2 regions of the Actinoplanes sp. 13 genome follow, and region 1 is predicted to be linked to the other one. Evidence: riboswitches for the same ligand, from Rfam matches in the RefSeq annotation. Region 1 holds a riboswitch; the other holds the start of a gene.
The links. A riboswitch is a leader RNA that binds a small molecule or an ion and turns the genes downstream of it on or off. The one in region 1 is predicted to bind glycine.
Positions count from the first base shown of each region.

Region 2: linked by a shared signal. The riboswitch ahead of AC0NH5_RS13460 (L-serine ammonia-lyase) and the one ahead of gcvP (aminomethyl-transferring glycine dehydrogenase) in region 1 are both predicted to bind glycine.

Region 1 covers NZ_JBVYOQ010000015.1:125,176-131,156, reverse strand. The annotation lists gene AC0NH5_RS26610 (hypothetical protein) at 158-1,060, shown strand; gene AC0NH5_RS26605 (nucleotidyltransferase domain-containing protein) at 1,203-1,880, opposite strand; gene mgrA (L-glyceraldehyde 3-phosphate reductase) at 2,035-3,030, opposite strand; gene AC0NH5_RS26595 (alpha/beta fold hydrolase) at 3,147-3,920, shown strand; glycine riboswitch at 3,995-4,097, shown strand; gene gcvP (aminomethyl-transferring glycine dehydrogenase) at 4,172-5,981, shown strand, end outside.
Region 2 covers NZ_JBVYOQ010000005.1:199,435-205,415, reverse strand. The annotation lists gene AC0NH5_RS13480 (phospholipase) at 1-240, shown strand, start outside; gene AC0NH5_RS13475 (calcium-binding protein) at 310-1,218, opposite strand; gene AC0NH5_RS13470 (PP2C family protein-serine/threonine phosphatase) at 1,378-2,541, opposite strand; gene AC0NH5_RS13465 (DUF3800 domain-containing protein) at 2,619-3,602, opposite strand; glycine riboswitch at 3,713-3,804, shown strand; glycine riboswitch at 3,805-3,894, shown strand; gene AC0NH5_RS13460 (L-serine ammonia-lyase) at 3,917-5,251, shown strand; gene AC0NH5_RS13455 (alpha/beta hydrolase) at 5,306-5,981, shown strand, end outside.

The DNA of each region.
Region 1 (5,981 bases):
CGAACGAGCCGTATCTCCTGACACGACAACAGTGCCGCCCGCACTCCGGTGGCGGCTGTGTCCATCCTCTGAGTCAGCTGTGCACCATGGGGTCCGCCAGGAACCGATCGGTGGCAGAGTCCGTCTCACCACGGCGACCGACCCGGGGGAGGGGCACATGGCTCGACGGCACCGGCTGCTGACCATCATCGTGATCGCCGCGCTTCTGGGCGGGTGCGGCGACGTTCGAGCCGGCGGCGGTCCCGCACCGGCGGTCGGCGCCGAGCAGAGGCAGGCGCGGGAGGCGCTCGCCCGCTACGACGAGGCGGTCCGGGCGGCCGGAGGCATCCCCAGGTTCGTGCCGATCGGCGACCTCACCGGGCAGGTCGGTGACTGGGAGGCCGCTGCCGGCGACAACCACAAGCGCGCCCTGGCCGCCGCCAAGGTGATCCCCGGCGACGATCTGCCCGCCGCCCCCCGCGCGACCGGCGCGGTGACCTGGCAGGACGGCACCCGCCACACCATTGCGCTGATCTCCGCCACGCAGGCGATCGACGAGATGGCGATGTCCGCCCATCACGAGGACTGCGGCGACTGCCGGCCGCTCGAAGCCACCGGCGCCCGCTTCACCACCGTAACCGTCGAGACCACCCGGGGCCGGGCCGAGACGCCGGCCTGGGAGTACACGCTGAAGGGTACGAAGGTGCGGTTCACCCGGCCGGCGATCGCCCGGACCGCGTCGGTGCGGATCACCCCACCGTCCTGGGATCCGTACAACACTCCGGCCGGCCTGGCGATCGATGCCGCCGCGACCAGCTCGGGCAGCCGCCGGATGACTGTCACTTTCACCGGCAGCCCCGGGCCGGCCTCCGAGCCGTGCGGCGCCGACTACACCGCGACGGCAGTCGAGTCGCCGAACGCGGTGGTCGTCATCGTCGCCACCCGATCCCACGCCGGCACGCAGGCCTGCCCCGCGATCGGCGCTCGCCGGTCCGCGACCGTGGACCTCGCCGAGCCGCTCGGCGAACGCGCGGTCCTCGAGGTGCAGCAGGGCCTGCCGGTCCCGGTGGCGATCGACTGACCTGGGCAGACACCGCAACCCTCAACCTGAAGCTCACTATCAACCTGAGGATGAGGTTGAGGGTCGGCCGCCGCCGGGACAGGCGCGGACCACCAGCTCATGCAACGAGCCGACCGCCGCGGGGACGCGGAAGGCAGCGCCGTCACCACCGCAGGTTCCGCTTCCGGACGTGGGCGAGCAGCGCGTCCACCCGCTCGCGGCCGGGGTGCTCGGGCAGCGCGGTCGCGGCGGCCGCGGCCGCCAGATCGGTGAGCAGCCGGCCGGCCCAGGCGGTGACCGCCTCCCACGGGACCTCGCCGTGCTTGACCGCCAGCAGCTGCTCGCGCAGGTGGCTGACATCCACGAGGACCTGGCCGGTGCGGAGCACGTGCGCGCCCGCCAGCAGCAGCCTGATCATGTGCATGGCCTGCTTGTGGTTGATCTCGCCGGTGCGTTCCCGGCGTGACGCCACCTTGGCCAGCTGGTCGCGCGCGTAGTTGCCGTAGGTCTCCGCTACCCGCCGCGACAGGAAGGCCTCCCGGGTCGCGAGCAGTTCCTCCCCGTCGGGGGTGACCCGTTCGACGAGCGGCGACCAGAGCACTTCCAGGACGGTCGGGTTGGCCTGCAGCGCCAGCACGCAGAACCTTTCGAACTCCCAGGAGAACTGCTCCGCCGCCGGCCCGTCCAGGTGGGCCGGCGGCTTGTCGAGACTCCAGAACGCCCGGGTGGGCGCCGCGTAGACGCCGCGCCGGTCGTGGTCGGACCCCGGACCGTCCAGTCCGTACGCCCGCGACCCGACCACGACCGCCAGCACCGTGTGCCGTTCCACGAGTTCGATCACGGCTGCCGACAGTACGGCGCGACCGCCCCCAGGCACCCGATTTCACCGCCCGAAGCTTGCGTGTGAAGTTGCGCCCACAGAGCGACCTCAACTTCACACGCAAGCTTCGTCCCGAGCGTGTGTGTGAAGTTGCGCCCACAGAGCGACCTCAACTTCACACGTCGAGGACGGTGCCGTCGATCTCGTCAAGCTCGGCGGGGCTGAACTGCGGGGCGTCGAGGGCGGCGATGTTCGACTCCAGCTGCTCGACGCTGCTGGCCCCGATGATCAGGCTGGTCATCCGGGGGTCGCGCAGGGCCCACGCGAGGGCCATCTGCGCCAGGGACTGGCCGCGCCGCTTCGCGATGTCGTTGAGGGCGTGCAGACGGCCCATGGTCTGGTCGTCCAGCGCGCTCTCGTTCAGGAACACGCTGGTGCGGATCCGGGAGTCGTCCGGGATGCCACCGAAGTAGCGGTCGGTGAGCAGGCCCTGCTGCAGCGGGCTGAACGCGATGCAGCCGGCGCCGGCCTCCTCCAGGGTGTCGAGCAGCCGGTCGTGCTCGATCCAGCGGTTGAGGATCGAGTAGGACGGCTGGTGGATCAGCAGCGGGGTGCCGAGTTCGCGCAGGATCCGGGCGGCCTCGGCGGCCCCGGCGCTCTTGTAGTTGCTGATGCCGACGTACAGCGCCTTGCCGGAGCGGACCACCGCGTCCAGGGCGGCCATCGTCTCCTCGAGCGGGGTGTCCGGGTCGGGCCGGTGGTGGTAGAAGATGTCGACGTAGTCCAGGCCGAGGCGCTGCAGCGACTGGTCGAGCGACGACACCAGGTATTTGCGGGAGCCCCAGTCGCCGTACGGGCCGTCCCACATCGTGTAACCGGCCTTGGTCGAGATGATCAGCTCGTCGCGGTACGGCTTGAGGTCGCCGGCGAGCAGCCGGCCGAAGTTGCTCTCCGCGCTGCCCGGCGGCGGCCCGTAGTTGTTGGCCAGGTCGAAGTGGGTGACGCCGAGGTCGAAGGCGCGGCGCACGATGGCGCGCTGCCGGTCGAGGGGGCGGCTGTCGCCGAAGTTGTGCCAGAGGCCGAGCGAGAGCGCGGGCAGCCGGAGGCCGCTGCGCCCGGCGCGGCGGTACGTCATGGACTGGTAGCGGTCGTCGCCGGGGGTGTACGTCACGTGGTTCCTCGTCTCTGCGGATGCGCTGCCCCTGCCATGATGCCGTGCCGCCGATCGTGGCCGCGCGCGACGTTCGGCGATGACGGGGCGGCACCCGGGAGAGCATCATCACCGGTATGCATGTGGTCCACGACGGCCCGGCGGCCGCGCCGCCGCTGCTGCTCCTGCACGGCTCCGGCGCTGCGAACGGCTGCTGGAGCCCGATGGTGCCGGCGCTCACCGCCCGGCACCACGTGATCCGGGTCGATCTGCCGGGGTGCGGCCGGTCGCCGGCGCCGCCCTCCTTCGACGTGCCCGGCCAGGCTCGGCGGGTGGCGGCAATGCTCGACGACCTGGGTGGCGGGCCGATCGCGGTGGCCGGGCACTCCAGCGGCGGCTACGTCGCCACCGCGCTCGCCGAGCAGCGCCCGGACCTGGTCGACGCGCTCACGCTGATCAGCACCGGCCCGAGCGTGTACGCGTTCCTGCCGCAGCCGGCTGTGCTGCGGATCCTGACCGGCCCGCCGCTCGGGCGCCTGCTGTGGGCGGTCCGCACGGACGCGATGGTCCGTCAGGGGCTGCGGGCGGCGTGCGCCCGCCCGGTGGAGATCCCGGACGACGCGGTGGCCGAGCTGCGGGGCATCGGCTGGGACGATTTCCAGGCGGTGCTGCGCGCGAACACGGACTACATCGCCGAGCGCAGCGTCCCGGACCGGCTCATCGCGCTCGCCACCGCCGTACCCACGCTGGTGATCTTCGGCGCGGCCGATCCGCGGTGGAACCCGGCCCGGGCCCGCGAGTACGAGGCGGTCCCCGGCGCCCGGGTGGAGATGCTGCCCGGCATCGGCCACCTGCCGATGTTCGAGGACCCGGAAACCACGGCGCGACTGATGCTCGCCTCCACCGGTTGAGGCGGGCGTTTCTCACAGTGACCGCACGCACAGCGGCTCGGGCGAAGATCCGCTGGTAGGTTGACACTGCCGGCTACACCCGCGCGGGAGAGACCATACGGCCGATCACCGGTCGTGCGGCGCCGAAGGGGCAAATCCTCCCCGGAACCTCTCAGGCAAAAGGACCGCGAGGGCAGGCGACTCTGAAATGCCTAGCTGGGTATGACAGAGGGGGAGGTTGCATGTCGACCTTCTCGAGCCTGGAGTCGCCCATGACATCGTCGCCGTTCGTTTCCCGTCACATCGGTCCGGACCCGGATGAGCAGACCCACATGCTCAAGGCGATCGGGCATCACTCTCTCGACGAGCTGATGGACGCCGCGATCCCCTCGTCGATCCGCTTCCGCGGCGAGCTGGACCTGCCGGCGGGCATCTCCGAGGAGGAGGCGATCGCCGAGCTGCGCGCGATCGCGGGCCGCAACGTGGTGGCCACCTCGATGATCGGGCTCGGCTACTACGGCACCCACACGCCCGCGGTGATCAAGCGGAACGTGCTGGAGAACCCGGCGTGGTACACGGCGTACACGCCGTACCAGCCGGAGATCAGCCAGGGGCGCCTGGAGGCGCTGCTGAACTTCCAGACCATGGTCACCGACCTGACCGGGCTGACCACCGCTAACGCGTCGATGCTGGACGAGGCGACCGCCGTCGCGGAGGCGATGACGCTGGCCCGGCGGGCGTCGAAGAGCAAGAGCACCGTGTACGCGGTGGACGCTGACACGTTCCCGCAGACCCTCGCCGTGCTGCGCACCCGGGCGGAGCCGCTCGGCATCGACGTGCGGCTGGTCGACCTGGACGCGGGCGAGGATCTGCCGGCGGAGTTCTTCGGGCTGCACCTGCAGTACCCGGGTGCGTCCGGCGCGGTCCGCGACCACGCCGCGCTGGTCGAGGCGGCGCACGCGAAGGGCGCCCTGGTCACGGTGGCGGCCGACCTGCTGGCGCTGACCCTGCTGCGCGCCCCGGGGGAGATCGGTGCGGACATCGCGGCCGGCACGACGCAGCGTTTCGGCGTACCCCTGGGATTCGGTGGTCCGCACGCCGGATATCTGGCGGTGCGCGGCGGCCTGGAGCGGTCGCTGCCCGGCCGCCTGGTGGGCGTCTCGAAGGACGCCGACGGCGCGCCCGCCTACCGCCTGGCGCTGCAGACGCGCGAGCAGCACATCCGGCGGGAGAAGGCCACCAGCAACATCTGTACGGCCCAGGTGCTGCTGGCCGTGATGGCGAGCATGTACGCGGTCTACCACGGTCCGCAGGGCCTGAAGGCGATCGCGCAGCGCACCCACGACCACGCCCGCACGCTCGCCGGGGGCCTGACCGCGGCCGGCGTCGAGATCGCGCACCGGGCGTTCTTCGACACCGTCACCGTGGTGGTGCCGGGCCGGGCGGCCGAGATGGTCGAGGCCGCCGCCGCCCGGGGCATCGATCTGTTGCCGGTCGGCGCCGACCGGGTGTCGGTGTCGGTCGACGAGACGACCACGGCGGCCCACGTGGCGACCGTGCTGGAGGTGTTCGGCGCGGCGCCGGCCGAGCCCGCCGCGAGCGAGGTGCGGTCGCTGGCCCGCACCAGCGAGTACCTGACGCACCCGGTCTTCACCACGCACCACTCCGAGACCAGCATGCTGCGGTACCTGCGCAGGCTGTCGGACAAGGACTACGCGCTGGACCGCGGCATGATCCCGTTGGGCTCCTGCACGATGAAGCTGAACGCCACCGCCGAGATGGAGGCGATCACCTGGCCGGAGTTCGCGAACGTGCACCCGTTCGCGCCGGTCACCCGGACCGAGGGCTACGAGGCCCTGGTCGCGCAGCTGGAGGCGTGGCTGGCCGAGATCACCGGGTACGACGCGGTCAGTGTCCAGCCCAATGCCGGGTCGCAGGGTGAGCTGGCCGGCCTGCTGGCGATCCGCGGATATCACCGCTCCCGGGACGAGGCGCACCGCGACGTGTGCCTGATCCCGTCGTCCGCGCACGGCACCAACGCCGCCAGCGCGGTGATGGCCGGCATGCGGGTCGTCGTGGTCG
Region 2 (5,981 bases), on a different contig from region 1:
CGCAACTACAAGGCGATCGGCGCCTTCCCCGCCAACAAGAGCCGGGTGGACCGCGCCTTCCACGAGGACCTCAAGCGCAAATGCGCCACTTACAACTCCGTCGTCCGGCCGGCCTGCACCAGCCTGGCCTGGACGTATTACCAGGCGGTCTCGGTGTTCGGTTCGGTTGCCGCGGTGCGCGAGGCCGACATCGCCGAAGCCGCCCGGATCAAGTCGGAAGCGCTCGCCGCGGCCGGGTGATCCAGGCTTTCGGGTGTGCGGTGAGAATGTCCCGGGGAGCGAGCGGTGACCGCTCCCCGGGACCGGGCGTCAGCCCTCGGTGACGGTTTCGCAGTTGACCGTGGTGCCACCGGCCAGGCTCAGCCGGCAGGTGTCACCGGCCGAGGTCCGGTTCGCGCCGCCGTTCAGCGCGTCCGGGCCGTCGAACTCGCTCTGACCCCCCTCGAGGTAGTCGTCGCCGCTGAGACCCGCGATAGTGTCCTGTCCGCTGCTGCCGATCAGCGAGTTGTCGCTGCTGTTGCCGGTCAGGACGTCGTCCGCGACGGTGCCGGTGATGTCCTCGACGCGCAGCAGTGAGTCGCCCTCGCCGGGCTCGCCGTCGTCGCCGCGGGCGTTGTCGAGGTCGGCGACGATGCCGGTCGACCGCTCGGAGTAGAAGGCCTCGTCGCGCCCGGCGCCACCGTCGTGCAGGTCCGCGCCGAGCCCGCCGATCAGCTCGTCGCCGCCGGCGCCGGCCAGGAGCAGGTCGTCGCCGTCGTTGCCGTAGAGGGCGTCGTCGCCGGCGCCACCGTCGAGCAGGTCGGCGCCCGGGCCACCGAAGAGTTGATCGTTGCCCGGCCCGCCGGAGGCGGACAGCGCGAAGCCGGTGGCGTTGCCGACTGTGTCAGCGCCGTCGCGGAGATCGACGGCCAGGGCGGACGCGGTGGCGGGCGCACCGAGGTCGCAGGTGACCTGGGTGGGGTCATCGGCGACCTGGACGCAGCCGGCCCCGGCGGTGATGACGACGTCGTCGTCGAACGTCACGATCAGGTCCTGCGCGGTGATGCTCAGGTTGTTGACCTGCCCCGGCGCGGCGTTGAAGCGGACGCTGCCGGGGGCGACCACCACAGCGGTGGCGGTCGCTGCGGCCTGGGCCGGCAGCGCGGTGAACGCGACGCCGGCGGCGGTCACCGTGGCGATGCCACCGGCAAACCTGGTGATCCGAGTGATCTTGAACATGCAAATCCCCGTGTGATCGACTGCCGCGCGTCGGAAGCGCGGCGCGTGATCACATGAGTATCCGAAAAGTCGTCGCGTCGCGACCCCGCCCTACCGGACTCCGACTCAAAGTGGACGAACGGACGCCTCGTAGGTTCGCCGCACCGGGTCGACGGGCGGTCAGTGCCGCCGCCACTGGAGCATCGCGGCGGTGGCGTCGTCGCGGAGCTCGCCCTCCTCGTACGACACGATGGTGTGTATCAAGCGCCGCATCGTCTCCGGCGCCGAGGCGCCCTGGCGCAGCGTCTCCATCAGGAACTCGCTGAGCCGGTCCACCCCGAACAGCTCGCCGGTGACGTCCCGCGCCTCGGTGATGCCGTCGGTGTAGAAGACCAGTGTGTCGCCCGGTTCGAGCTGCTCCTCGACGACGTGCGGCGGCCGGGAGAGCATGTGGCCCAGGCCCAGCGGGAGAGTGTTGGGCGTCGGCAGCGCGGGCATGGCCCGGTCGCCGCGCAGCACCAGCTCGGCGGGGTGGCCGGCGCTGATCCGGCGGTACACGCCGGTCGGCACGTCCAGCTCGGCCAGCAGAGCGGTGACGAACGCCCCCGGGTACTGCGCGCGGATCCACTTGTCGATCGACCGGCAGGTGTCGGTCAGCGAGAGCCCCGAGCGGCGGGCGTTGCGGTACGTGTTCAGCGTCAGCGTGGTCAGCGCGCTGGCGCTGATCCCGTGGCCCACCGTGTCGAAGAGCGCGACGTGCAGCACGTCGCCGTTGGCCGCGTAGTCGAACGCGTCGCCGCCGACCTCGTAACACGGCTCGAGCACGGCCGTGATCATGGTGCCGTCGACCGCGAAGGTGAGCGGCGGCAGCTGGTTCCAGATGATCTCCGCGGCCAGTTGCATCGGCAGCCGGCGCCGGGTGTGCTCCACCGCGTCGCCGTAGAACCGCCGGCTGGCGATCAACTCGGCGACCAGGGCGGCGATCACCTCGAGGTCGTTCCGGGTGGAGACCGGCGGGTACGCCTTGACCCGCAGTTCCAGCACGCCGAGACGTTCGGCGCCGTGCAGCAGCGGCAGCCACAGCCGGCCGCCGTCGCCCTCGTCGGACCACTGCTGCTCGGCCGAGGTGAACGCGCGGCCGGCGAGGGTGTCCTCCACCGTCATCGCGCCCGGGCCGTCGAGCGTGGTGCCGCGCAGCGGATGCAGCGCCAGCTGCCCGTAGTCGACCAGCAGCACCGTCGCGGACTCCGCGTCGAGCAGTGGGGCAGCCGCCGCCAGCACCGCAGGCAGGTCCTCGGCCCGTCCACGGTGCCGCAGATCCATGAGCCGGCGAACGGCCTCCATCGACGAGAGCATCAGCACCATCTTGCCCTTCGCGGGCGCCGGAGGAAACGGCGCACCCGATCGCCTTACCGCGGCGATCATGGTTCGGCCCCGTCGCCCCCTGAGGTCGTCGTCAGCAGAGGCCGCAGCAACGCGTCGTCGATGATCTCGCGGGACCGCCGCGCAGTGCCCGCGAGCAGGTCGGCGACCTGCACCCGGGGATCGTCGCGGGAGTCCGTCATCACCAGCCCGGCCAGCGGCGACACGCCCCGCGGCATCGTAGCGGCCAACGCCTGCCCGAGCCGGGTCAGCCGGTCGGCGGTGAGCGCGCTCTGCTCGTCGTGGACCACCAGCACCTGTCGCCGCCCGCCGCTCCAGGACAGGACGGTCTCGGCGAGGGCCGGCAGCAGCGGCTCCAGCGGCGGCGGGATCGACCTGTCTTCGCGGTCCAGGCGGGCGAGGACGTCCCACACCCGCGCAGGGTCGAGCTGGTCGAGGACGGCGTCCGCCCCGTTGCCGCGCAGCACGTCGCGGGCCTGGAGGAACTGGGCCGTGGACTGCTGCAACGGCCCGCGACGTTTCATCCGCACCATGCGCACGAAGGCCCGCAGGAAGTCGTCCCAGGCGCTGCCGGCCGAGCGCCCGGCCCGGTACAGCGCGAGAGCGGCCGGGCGCTGTTCCTGCGCCAGGCGCGTGCCGGCGGTGTACGACGGCTCGGCCAGCAGCAGGTCGACGACCCGGCTGGCCAGGAAGAACTCCTTGTCGACCAGGTGCACGAACGCCCGGCCGCGCAGCGCGGTCAGGAACCACTCGAGCGCCGCGCCGGCCGCCGGCCGGCGCAGGAACTGTCCGGACTTCACCTCGTGCGGCGAGAACCGGCCGGACCCCAGCGTCGCGATCAGCTCCCCGGCCTCGGCCACACTCAGGTCGACGCTCGCGTGGGTGATCACCGGGGTGGCCGGGTCGAGCAGGTTGGTCCCGGAGAACCCGGACTCGTCACAGGCGATCTCGACGACCGGTCCGGACACCACGGCCGGCGGCGGCAGCCCGCCCTGCAGCGGCGACCGCACACCCGACCCCATGCTGCTCATGGTGGCCCCGGGCGCTTGATCCGACAACGCGATTATCCGCGGATGACTGGGTGCGGCCCCGGCCGGGTAAGCTCGGCACCGACAACTCAACACTCGCCGTTTCCGCCGCTGCGGGAGAGACCCCCTGGTGGGGGCGCCGAAGGAGCAACTTCTCTCCCAGAATCTCTCAGGCACAAAGTACCGCTGCGGCCAGGCGACTCTGGAAAGCCGGCAGTCCTGCCGCGCCCAAGGTGCAAGCCGCCCCGGCGGTGAAGCTCTCAGGCCCCATGACAGAGCGGGGGAGGCCCAGCCAAGGGAGCCTCCGCATGGCCGTGTCCGTCTTTGACCTCTTCTCGGTCGGCATCGGCCCGTCCAGCTCGCACACCGTCGGCCCGATGCGCGCCGCGCGCCTGTTCGCCGGGCACCTCGCCGGGCTGCCGGTCGCGACGGTGCGGGCCGAGCTGTTCGGGTCGCTGGGCGCCACCGGTCATGGTCACGGCACGCCCAAGGCGGTGCTGCTCGGGCTGGAGGGCTCGGACCCGCAGACCGTCGACGTGGCCACCGCTGACGAGCGGGCCGCGCGGATCCGCGACGCGGGCGTGCTGACCCTGCCGGACGGCGGCCGGACCGGCGTCGGCCTGGTGCTGCACCGGCGGCGGACGCTGCCCGGCCACCCCAACGGCATGATCTTCACCGCGCTCGCCGCCGACGGCGCCGAGCTGCTGCGCAAGACCTATTTCTCGGTCGGCGGCGGCTTCGTCGTGGATGAGAGGCCGGCTGGGGTACGAGCGGACGACACGTCCCTGCTCTACCCGTTCACCACGGGTGCCGAGCTGCTGTCGCTCACCGGGGCCACCGGCTTGTCGATCGCGCGCCTGATGCTCGCCAACGAGACGGCGTGGCGATCGCCCGAACAGATCCGTTCCGGGCTCCTGCTCCTGTGGTCGGTGATGCGCGACTGCATCGACGCGGGCCTGGACGCGGAAGGGATCCTGCCCGGCGGGCTGAAGGTGCGGCGCCGGGCGGCGGCCACCGCTCGTCAGCTGCGGGCCGCGGGCCGGCCGGCCGAGCATGCGATGGAGTGGCTCACCGCGTACGCCATGGCTGTCAATGAGGAGAACGCGGCCGGCGGCCGGGTGGTCACCGCGCCCACCAACGGCGCGGCCGGCATCATCCCGGCGGTGCTGCGGTACTACCGGGACTTCGTGCCCGGCGCGGACGACGACGGGGTGGTCCGGTTCCTGCTCACGGCGGGGGCGATCGGGCTGCTGTTCAAGGAGAACGCGTCGATCTCCGGCGCCGAGGTGGGCTGCCAGGGTGAGGTCGGCTCGGCCTGCGCGATGGCGGCGGCCGGGTTCGCCGAGGTGCTGGGCGGCACCCCGGAGCAGGTGGAGAACGCCGCGGAGATCGGGATGGAGCACAACCTGGGGCTCACCTGCGACCCGGTCGGCGGGCTGGTGCAGATCCCGTGCATCGAGCGCAACGGGATGGCGGCCGTCAAGGCGGTCACCGCGGCGCGGATGGCGCTGCGCGGCGACGGGCGGCACCACGTTTCCCTCGACAAGGTCATCAAGACCATGAAGGAGACCGGCGCCGACATGAAGGTGAAGTACAAGGAGACCGCGCGGGGCGGTCTGGCCGTCAACGTGATCGAGTGCTGAGCGGCGGCTGAGTGGCGGGACCGATTCCGTGCCGGGCCGCCGTAATCTCGCTGCATGAACCCCGCCACCCTGCGCGGCCATGCGCTCCGGGTCATCCGCCGGATGCCCCGTCCGGTCCAGCGGGCGGTCCTGGCCCGGGCCATGGGCCGGGACCTGCCGGCCGCGGCCGACTTCGTCCGGATGCTGGAGGTGGGCGGTGATCTGCCCTATCCCGGGCCCACCGACCTCGAGCTGTTCGCCCGCTTCCCCGAGCTGTCCACCGTCGAGGTCAGCGAGTTCAGCATCGGCGCCCAGCCGGCGCGGTTGTACCGCGGTCTCGGCGACGCTCGCTCGGCGCTGGTGTGGGTGCACGGCGGCGCGTTCGTCAGCGGCACGATCGCGATGGCCGAGGCGCACTGGGTCGGCCTGGCCCTCGCCGCCCGAGGCTGCTCGGTGCTCACCGTGGAATACCGCAAGGCCCTGCACGGCAGCCACTTCCCGGACGGCTCCGACGACGTCCTGGCCGGGTGGAACTGGGCGGTCGCCGACCCCGGCCGGCTCGGCGTGCCCGCCGGGCGCCTGCACCTCGGCGGTGCCAGCGCGGGCGGCAATCTGACCGCCGGGGTGGCCAAGCGCCTGCGCGACGGCGCCGGTCCGCTGCCCGCCTCGCTGCTGCTGATCTATCCGGCGCTGCACGCGGAGCTGCCGGACTGGCCGGCCTCGCAGTTCGCGATCGTCCGGGAGTTCCCGG